Regions from separate parts of the Streptomyces sp. NPDC014864 genome, predicted to be linked through region 2. Evidence: riboswitches for the same ligand, from Rfam matches in the RefSeq annotation. Region 2 holds a riboswitch; the other holds the start of a gene.
What was found. Region 2 has a riboswitch for thiamine pyrophosphate ahead of thiO (glycine oxidase ThiO). Riboswitches for the same ligand answer to the same signal wherever they lie in the genome.
Positions count from the first base shown of each region.

Region 1: linked by a shared signal. The riboswitch ahead of thiC (phosphomethylpyrimidine synthase ThiC) and the one ahead of thiO (glycine oxidase ThiO) in region 2 are both predicted to bind thiamine pyrophosphate.

Region 1 covers NZ_JBIBWT010000021.1:60,361-65,207, forward strand. Annotated here, with positions in the region: gene thiC (phosphomethylpyrimidine synthase ThiC) at 144-1,928, opposite strand; TPP riboswitch at 1,921-2,098, opposite strand; gene ACF1A5_RS29525 (YibE/F family protein) at 2,170-3,621, shown strand; gene ACF1A5_RS29530 (SsgA family sporulation/cell division regulator) at 3,771-4,208, opposite strand; gene ACF1A5_RS29535 (IclR family transcriptional regulator) at 4,307-4,847, opposite strand, start outside.
Region 2 covers NZ_JBIBWT010000012.1:59,280-64,126, forward strand. Annotated here, with positions in the region: gene pknB (Stk1 family PASTA domain-containing Ser/Thr kinase) at 1-706, opposite strand, end outside; gene ACF1A5_RS22060 (thiazole synthase) at 831-1,625, opposite strand; gene thiS (sulfur carrier protein ThiS) at 1,629-1,829, opposite strand; gene thiO (glycine oxidase ThiO) at 1,826-3,079, opposite strand; TPP riboswitch at 3,077-3,188, opposite strand; gene ACF1A5_RS22075 (hypothetical protein) at 3,242-3,616, shown strand; gene ACF1A5_RS22080 (NAD(P)/FAD-dependent oxidoreductase) at 3,649-4,847, shown strand, end outside.

The DNA.
Region 1 (4,847 bases), on a different contig from region 2:
AGATCTTGCTCCCCACCGAACACCGTCGTGCCCCTTCCGTTACGACACCGGCTCCACGGGGTCCGCGCTCCGGACTCCGGGCTCGGGCTGACGCGGCCGAGGCATGGGGCGGAACACGGACCCCGCGGTGGGGCGTTCGGGGGTCAGTCGGTGATGGGCAGGTAGACCCGGTTCCCCGCCTCCGCGAACTCCTTGGACTTCTGGGCCATGCCCTCCTCGATCTCGGCCTGACCGGTGCCGTGTTCACGGCGAATGTCCTGCGAGATCTTCATCGAGCAGAACTTCGGGCCGCACATCGAGCAGAAGTGGGCCGTCTTGGCCGGTTCCGCGGGGAGGGTCTCGTCGTGGAACTCGCGTGCCGTGTCCGGGTCGAGGGCCAGGTTGAACTGGTCCTCCCACCGGAACTCGAAGCGGGCGTCGGACAGTGCGTCGTCCCACTCCTGCGCCCCGGGGTGGCCCTTGGCGAGGTCGGCCGCGTGAGCGGCGATCTTGTAGGTGATGACCCCGGTCTTGACGTCGTCGCGGTTGGGCAGGCCCAAGTGCTCCTTGGGCGTGACGTAGCAGAGCATGGCCGTGCCCCACCAGGCGATCATCGCGGCACCGATGCCGGAGGTGATGTGGTCGTACGCCGGCGCGATGTCCGTGGTCAGCGGGCCGAGCGTATAGAACGGAGCTTCATCGCAGATCTCCTGCTGGAGGTCGATGTTCTCCTTGATCTTGTGCATCGGGACATGTCCCGGGCCCTCGATCATGGTCTGTACGTGGAAACGCTTGGCGATCCTGTTGAGTTCCCCGAGCGTGCGCAACTCCGCCAACTGCGCCTCGTCGTTGGCGTCGGCGATGGAGCCGGGACGCAGTCCGTCGCCCAGCGAGTAGGTGACGTCGTAGGCGGCGAGGATCTCGCAGAGCTCCTCGAAGTTCTCGTAGAGGAACGACTCCTTGTGGTGTGCGAGGCACCAGGCCGCCATGATCGAGCCGCCGCGCGAGACGATGCCGGTCTTGCGGTTCGCCGTCAGCGGCACGTAGGCCAGGCGCACACCGGCGTGGACCGTCATGTAGTCCACGCCCTGTTCGGCCTGCTCGATGACGGTGTCCCGGTAGATGTCCCAGGTCAGCTCCTCGGCCCTGCCGTCGACCTTCTCCAGGGCCTGATAGAGCGGCACCGTGCCGATGGGGACGGGGGAGTTGCGCAGCACCCACTCCCGGGTGGTGTGGATGTTGCGGCCGGTGGAGAGGTCCATGACCGTGTCCGCGCCCCACCGGGTCGCCCAGGTCATCTTCTCCACCTCCTCCTCGATGGACGAGGTCACCGCGGAGTTGCCGATGTTGGCGTTGACCTTCACCAGGAACCGCTTGCCGATGATCATCGGCTCGATCTCCGGGTGGTTGACGTTGGCCGGCAGCACGGCGCGGCCCGCCGCGATCTCCTCCCGGACCACTTCCGCAGCGACGTTCTCGCGGAGGGCCACATACTCCATCTCGGGCGTGATCTCGCCGCGGCGCGCGTACGCGAGCTGCGTGACCGCCTGGCCGTCGCGGCCCCGGCGCGGCTGGCGCGGCCGTCCCGGGAACACCGCGTCGAGGTTGCGCAGGCCCCCGCGCGGCGAGGTGTGCTTGATCCCGTCGTCCTCGGGGCGGACGGGACGGCCCGCGTACTCCTCGGTGTCACCGCGGGCGATGACCCAGTTCTCCCGCAGCGGGGGGAGGCCCCTGCGGACATCGGTGTCGACGAGTGGATCGGTGTACGGGCCCGACGTGTCGTACAGCGTGACCGACTTCCCGTTGGTGAGGTGCACCTGACGGACCGGCACCCGCAGATCGGGGCGCGAGCCCTCGACATACGCCTTGTGCCAGCCGATGGACTTCCCGGCCTCCCCGTCGCTGGAGATCTGCGTGGAGGCAGGCGTGCGTGCGTCCTTGTTGGTCATGAGACCTACTCCCTACGCCGGCATTACCCGGTAACAGGTTCGGCGGTCGACGCAGCGGCTTCCGTCCGTCGACGTTTCGCGTGAGACATCTCTCGTTCCACGTGAAACATCGCGAATACGGAGGTCAGCGCCCTCTCAGCCCGGTGCTCCGAGCTCCCGCGTGTGCAAAGGTGCCTCCACGCTAGCGTCCTTTGTGGCGCGGTGAACAGTGGGCCTCTGCCGTTCTTGCGATGATCTGGCGGTGACCACGACACGGCAGTCCCCCTATCCACCGCCCGAACCACGAGGCCGACCAGGCCCTGGGCACGCCCAGGGCCATGGGCACGGGCACGGGCCTGGACAGGGCCACGAGCACAGGCCCGGACAGGGCCACGAGCACGGGCAGGGACACGGCCACGGGCACAGTCACAGTCATGGGCCCGCCACGCCCGTCTCGAAGCACCTGCGCAAGGTGATCGCGGCGATCCTGATCCCGTTCGCCGCCGCGGTGGTCGTCGGGCTCGCGGTGCTCTGGCCCGGCGGTGCCCCCGCGCACGAGCGCACCGGCGTCGGATTCGACCGGCAGAGCCAGCAGGCCACCGTCACCCGGGTGATCGCGGTCAGCTGCAAGGGGGCGAACGCCTCAGCCGGCGCCCCCGCCGGAGGCCCCTCCGCCGCAGGAGGCTCCTCCGCGCCGGATCAGGCCTCCGGCACCTGCAAGAAGGCCACGGTCCGGGTCGACACCGGCTCCGACAAGGGCCGCACGTTCACCGAGTTCGTGCAGCCGGACCAGTCGCGGCAGTTGCGCGAGGGCGAGAAGGTCGTGGTCGCCTACGAGCCCTCCGCGCCGAAGGATCTCCAGTACTCGGTCACCGATGTCGACCGGCGCTTCCCCATGGGGCTGCTGGCCGGCGTCTTCGCACTCGCCGTCGTGGTCGTCGGGCGGATGCGGGGCGTCATGGCGCTGGTCGCGCTGGCCATCAGCTTCCTGCTGCTGAACTTCTTCGTCCTGCCGGCGATCCTGCAGGGCTCGAACCCGCTGGTCGTGGCGGTGGTCGGGTCGAGCGCCATCATGCTGATCGCCCTCTACATGTGCCACGGCCTGTCCGCGCGCACCTCGGTCGCGGTGCTCGGCACCCTGATATCTCTGGTGCTGATCGGCATCCTGGGCTCGCTGTTCATCGGCTGGGCCGCCCTCACCGGCAACACGGACGACAACACGGGCCTCATCCACGGCCTGTATCCGTCGATCGACATGAGCGGTCTGCTGCTCGCCGGCGTCATCATCGGCTCGCTCGGTGTGCTGGACGACGTGACGGTGACGCAGACGTCGGCGGTCTGGGAACTGCACGAGGCCAATCCCGCGATGGGCTGGCGAGGCCTGTACCGGGCGGGTATCCGCATCGGACGCGACCACATCGCGTCGGTCGTCAACACGCTGGTCCTCGCGTACGCGGGCGCCGCGCTCCCGCTGCTGCTGCTCTTCTCCATCGCGCAGAGCAGCGTGGGGACCGTCGCCACCAGCGAACTGGTCGCGGAGGAGATCGTGCGCACGCTGGTGGGCTCGATCGGCCTGGTGGCCTCGGTCCCGGTCACCACGGCCCTCGCCGCCCTCGTGGTCTCGGCCGACCGCCCGGGAGGCGACCCGGCCTCGGCACCGGCCGCCCAGCCGGCCCCGGCGCGCGGTGGACGGGGACGACGCCGCAGGCGCTGAGGCGGCACCTCGGGCCGGTCCACGGAGAGCGAGACGGGCGGGACGCGGACGAGGGGACAGACGGTGGCGCCGGCGAGGCCGCGGGTGACGCGGCGGATGCCCTCGGGGACGGCGAAGCGTTACGGCAACAGCGCCCCGACGGCCGTGGCTCAGCCCGCGCTCTGCTCCTCCGCCAGGATGCGGTCCAGGGCCTCGTCGAGGTGGGCGTCGAAGTCCCCCAGCGCGCCCTCCTGCCCGAGCGGCACCAGCTTGTCCGTGCGGTCGAGGAACGCCACGAGCGGGGCCGCCGAGGAACGGAACAGCGCCCGGTCGCCGCCGACCTGCAGGCGGATCAGGACCTCGCTGAGCGCCTCGTTGTCGGCGGGCGAGATCCGCACGTCGCCGTCACCGCACGGCGTGCCCACCCCGTCGATCAGCAACTCGCGCCCGAAGGCCCAGGTCACCGGTGCGTCCCCGGGCAGATGGAAGGTCAGCCGCACGGCATAGGGATCGCAGGTCTCGTACCGCAGCTCCACCGGGATGCGGAAGGAGAGCTCCTCGGACACGAGAAAGCTCATCATGACCTCTGCCTGTACGGACTCGCGCATCGCTACCCCGTCATCTGCCGTCGACTGGCCGGGAATCGTCCCCGTCACACTGGGTGCATCTTGCTGAACGTGCATGGCAGATCACAAGGAGTGAGTTTTCAGATGCTGATAGAGAGGGCCAGGGAGCCGATCCTCCGGCTCACCTCGCCCTGGAGCTGACGGGCCGCGGGCAGCAGGCGGGAGGCCTGGTGGGCGGGGAGGGACAGGGCCATCGTGGCCGCCGTGGTGCCCACCGTGATCGGGACCGCCGCACAAACGGTGCCCAGCGCGTACTCCTGACGCTCGGTCACGGGTTCCATCCGGCACATCCGTTCCAGACGCCGCAACAGAGCGTGATCGTCCCGGACCGTGTACGGGGTGAGGGACTGCACGGGGTAGCGGTCGAGATGGTCCCGGCGGGCGCCGTCGTCCAGCTGGGACAGCAGGCACTGGCCGACCGCGTGCGCGTGCCCGGTCTCACGGAAGTCGGCCCATTCCTCGACCGCGGGGCTGCCCGGGCTGTCGGAGACGCACACGATCTCGATCTCGCCGTCGCGGTACATCGCGTAGTACACCGGGGCACCGATCGCATCGCGCCAGTGCGCGAGCGCGTCGACCACCGTGCTGCGACGTTTCTGCGCCGCTCCGCTGCTGCTCAGC
Region 2 (4,847 bases):
GCGCCGGCACGTCCGCGTGCAGGTGCTGGTAGAGGATCTGCGCGGGCGTCTCGCCCTGGTGCGGGCGGCCACCGGTCAGCATCTCGTACAGGACGACCCCGCACGCGTACACGTCGACCCGGGGGTCGGCGGTGCCCTGCTCGATCTGCTCCGGCGCCAGGTAGGAGACGGTGCCGAGGACGGTGCCGGTGGTGTTGGTGACGGTGTCCACGGACCGCACCAGCCCGAAGTCGGCGACCTTGACCCGGCCGTCGTCCCCGATCAGGACGTTCTCCGGCTTCATGTCGCGGTGCACGAAGCCCGCCCGGTGCGCGGCGCCGAGCGCGGCGAGCACCGGCTCCAGGATGTCCAGCGCGGCGCGCGGCTGCAGCGCCCCGCGCCGGCGCAGCACGTCGCGCAGGGTGCAGCCCGCGACGTACTCCATGGCCAGATAGACGTACGACCCGTCGGTGCCCTGGTCGAAGACCTGCACCACGTTCGGGTGGGCGAGCCGGGCGACCGACTTGGCCTCCCGGATGAACCGCTCGACGAAACTTCCGTCGGCCGCGAGCGTCGGGTGCATCACCTTCAGCGCGAGGACGCGGTCCAGGCGGGTGTCCAGGGCCCGGTAGACCGTGGCCATCCCGCCGACCGCGATCCGCGCGTCCACGCGATAACGGGCGTCGAGCACCTGCCCGACCAATGGGTCCTGAAGGGTCGTATCCACGCAGGTGAGTCTACGAGCCGTCACCGGCGCCACGCCGCCTCGTCCGCAAGGAGGAGCGGTACTGCGACCGACCTGTGACGCTTCGCACGCCACCCCGGACACGGCCGCACCCCGCGGCGGACGCCTAGAAGGCGGGCCGCTCCGGGTCCAGCCGGGCCATGCCCTCCGTGGGGGACGACGCCTCGGCGAGGTAGCGCCGGGGGATGCGTCCCGCCAGCCGGGCCAGCCGGCCCGCCTCCACCGCGCAGCGCATCGCCTCCGCCATCCGCACCGGCTCCTGCGCCCGCGTCACCGCCGACGCCAGCATCACCCCCGCGCACCCCAGCTCCATGGCGAGCGTCACGTCCGAGGCCGTACCGGCGCCTGCGTCGAGGATCACGGGCACCCGCGCCCGCTCCACGATCAGCTGGAAGTTGTGCGGGTTGCGGATGCCGAGCCCGGACCCGATCGGCGATCCCAGCGGCATGATCGCCGCACAGCCGGCGTCCTCCAGCTTCCGCGCGAGCACCGGATCGTCGTTCGTGTACGGCAGCACCGTGAACCCGTCGTCGACCAGCGTCTCGGCGGCGTCCAGCAGTTCGATCGGGTCCGGCAGCAGCGTCCGCTCGTCGGCGATGACCTCCAGCTTGATCAGGTCGGTGCCCAGCGCCTCCCGCGCCAGCCGCGCCGTGAGCACCGCCTCACCCGCGGTGAAGCAGCCGGCGGTGTTCGGCAGCACCCGGATGCCCAGCCGGTCCAGCACCGACAGCACGGATCCGTGCACGGAGGGGTCGACCCGCCGCATCGCGACCGTGGTCAGCTCCGTGCCGGAGGCGACCAGCGCCCGCTCCAGCACCTCCAGGCTGGGCGCCCCGCCGGTGCCCATGATCAGCCGGGAGGTGAAGGACGTTCCGCCGAGGACGAGGTGGTCGTCGGCCATGGGTCAGCCCCCCTGGACGGCGGTCAGCACTTCGACGCGGTCGCCCTCGGCCAGGGCCGTGGACGACCACCGCGTGCGCGGGACGACGGTCTCGTTGAGGGCGGCGGCCACTCCGGCGGGGGCGGCGGTCAGCAACGCCACGACGGTGTCCAGAGCCGTGCCGGACGCGACCTCGCGCGGCTCCCCGTTGACCGAGATGTTCATGCGGGCTGCTCCGAGAGTGCGGCGGCGCGAAAGCGGCGCGGGCTGAAGGGGCGGGCGTCGTCGGGCAGGTCCCCGGTGACCAGGGCGTGTGCCAGGGCGTCCCCGGTGACGGGGGTGAGCAGCACGCCGTTGCGGTAGTGCCCGGTGGCCAGCAGCAGCCCGTCCAGGTCGGTCGGGCCGAGCAGCGGCGCGTTGTCGGGGGAGCCCGGACGCAGCCCGGCCCGGGTCTCCGTCAGCGGCAGCTCGGTGATCCCCGGCACCAGTTCGTGCGCGTCCCGCAGCAGCTCGTACACACCGCCCGCGGTCACCGCGGTGTCCCAGCCCAGCTCCTCGCTGGTCGCCCCGACCACCAGCTCGCCGTTCAGCCGCGGCACCAGGTAGACCTGGCTGCCGCGCACCACGGCCCGTACCGTCCGGCTCAGGAAGGGCGCGTACCGCTTCGGCACGGTCAGCCGCAGCACCTGGCCCTTCACCGGCCGCACCGGCGGCAGCACGTCGGCCGGCACGCCCGCGAGCCGGCCGCTGAGGCTGCCCGCCGCGAGCACCACCCGGCCCGCGCCCAGCACCGTGCCGTCGCGCAGCACGCAGCCCGCCGCCCGGTCCCGGACCACGGTCAGCCGCTCGGCCCAGGCGCGGTGGAAGACCACGCCCGCCCGCTCGCACGCGGTCACCAGGGCGCGGGCCAGCCGCCGCGGGTCTACCTGGTGGTCGCCGTCCACCCGCAGACCGCCCCGCACACCCGGCGCGAGCATCGGCTCCAGCCGCCGGCACTCGCGCCCCGACAGCCACTCGGAGTCCAGGCCCGACCGCTGCTGCAGCGCGTGCAGCTCCCGCAGATGGGCCCGGTCGTCGGCGTCCAGCGCGACGGCGAGCGTGCCGCACCGGCGGTAGCCGAGGTCGAGGCCGGTCAGCTCGGTCAGCTCGGCCGCGAAGTCCGGATAGCGGCGGGCCGAGGCCAGGTTCAGCCCGAGCAGGGTCTGCTCGCCGTGGTGCAGTTCGGTGACGGCGGCGAGCATCCCGGCCGCCACCTGCGCGGCCCCGCCGCCCGGTTCGGGATCCACCACGGCCGTGGTCAGGCCGCGCTGCGCCGCCCGCCAGGCCGTCACGAGCCCGATGATCCCGCCCCCGACGACCAGGACGTCCGCGGTGCCCGGGGACGAGGTGCCCGTGGCCGAGATGTCCGGAGACGTGCCCGGCGACGGGGTGCCCGGAGGCGACGTACTCGGAGACGGCGTACCTGAAGACGACATGGGCGTCCAGCCCCTCCCTTCGCCGGCATGACCCGGATCAGGTTCGTACGGTCGGAGGCCGCCAGCCTCCCTCTCAGCCCGGTGCGTCCGGGCTCCCGCGAGTGCTTGTACGGTGGCCACCCTAGCCCGCCGGGCACCGACCTCGTAAGGGAGCCTTCGCCCATGCCGCGCTCGCTCGACGGCCTCGTCCTCGCCCCCGTCGCCGACCAGGCCCCCGGCCAGGTGGGCACCCGCACCCGGTTCACCTACCACGAGCGGAACGGGGAGATCTGGGCCGAATACGCGGGCGGTGACGTCGTACGCGGCCATCTGGTGGGTATCCGGGAAGGGGACCGCCTCGACTTCCGGTACGTGCAGCTCAAGCACGACGGGACCACGTCCTGCGGGCACTGTGTGTCGACGGTGGTCGAACTGCCCGACGGGCGTGTCCGGTTGGAGGAGAGCTGGCAGTGGGAGTCGCAGCCGGGGAGCGGGACGAGCGTGGTGGAAGAGGTGACCGGCCCCGCTGTGCAGCAGGTCACGCGGTCCGCACCCTGACTGACCCTCCGTCAGGTGTCTAAGGTGATCGGGTGAGCGAGCAGACGCAGGAACACGGCACGTCACAGCCACGGCACGTGGTCGTCGCCGGCGCGGGCATGGCCGGAGTGCAGACCGCGGTGGCCCTGCGCGAGCAGGGCTTCACCGGCACCGTGACGCTGATCGGCGCCGAACCCCACCAGCCCTACGACCGGCCGCCCCTGTCCAAGGCCGTCCTGCTCGGCAAGGCCGAGGACTCCGCCTTCGACGTCGACTTCGAGGCCCTCGGCATCGAACTCCAGCTGGGCCGCGAGGCGCTCGCCGTGCGGGTCGACGCGCACGTCCTCGACACCTCCACCGGTCCCGTGCCCTACGACGTGCTCGTGCTGGCGACCGGCGCCGAACCGGTCCGGCTGCCGGGTGCCGAGGGTGTCCCCGGCGTCCACCTGCTGCGCACCCTGGACGACGCCGAACGGCTGCGTCCGGTCCTCGCCCGGCAGCACGACGTCGTGGTCGTCGGGGCCGGCTGGATCGGCGCCGAGTTCGCCACCGCCGCCCGCGAGGCGGGCTGCGCGGTGACGGTCGTCGAGGCCGCGGACCGCCCGCTCGCCGGGGCGCTGCCCGCCGAGGTGGCCGCACCGATGGCCGCCTGGTACGCCGACTCCGGCGCCGTGCTGCGCACCCACGCGCGCGTGGCGCGCGTCGAACCGGGCGCGGTGGTCCTCGACGACGGCACGCGGCTGCCCGCGGGCGCCGTCGTGGTCGGCATCGGCGCGCGCCCCGCCACCGGCTGGCTGGCCGGCTCCGGCATCCCCCTGGGCGCCCACGGCGAGGTCCTGGCCGACGACCACCTGCGCGCCGGCGCGCCGGACGTGTACGCGGTCGGCGACTGCGCCTCCTTCCCCTCGGGCCGGTACGGGGAGCGCCTGCTCGTCCACCACTGGGACAACGCCCTGCAGGGTCCGCGCACCGTCGCGGCGAACATCCTGGGCGAGACCCCCGCGGTCTACGACCCGGTCCCGTACTTCTGGTCCGAGCAGTTCGGCCGCTTCGTGCAGTACGCCGGCCACCACGCGTCCGCCGACACCACCGTCCTGCGCGGCGACCCGTCCGGACCGGCGTGGACGGTGTGCTGGCTGCGCGAGGGCCGCCTGGTGGCCCTGCTGGCGGTCGGCCGTCCGCGGGACCTCGCCCAGGGCAGACGCCTGATCGAGGCGGGCACGCCGATGGATCCCGGCCTGCTGGAGGACCC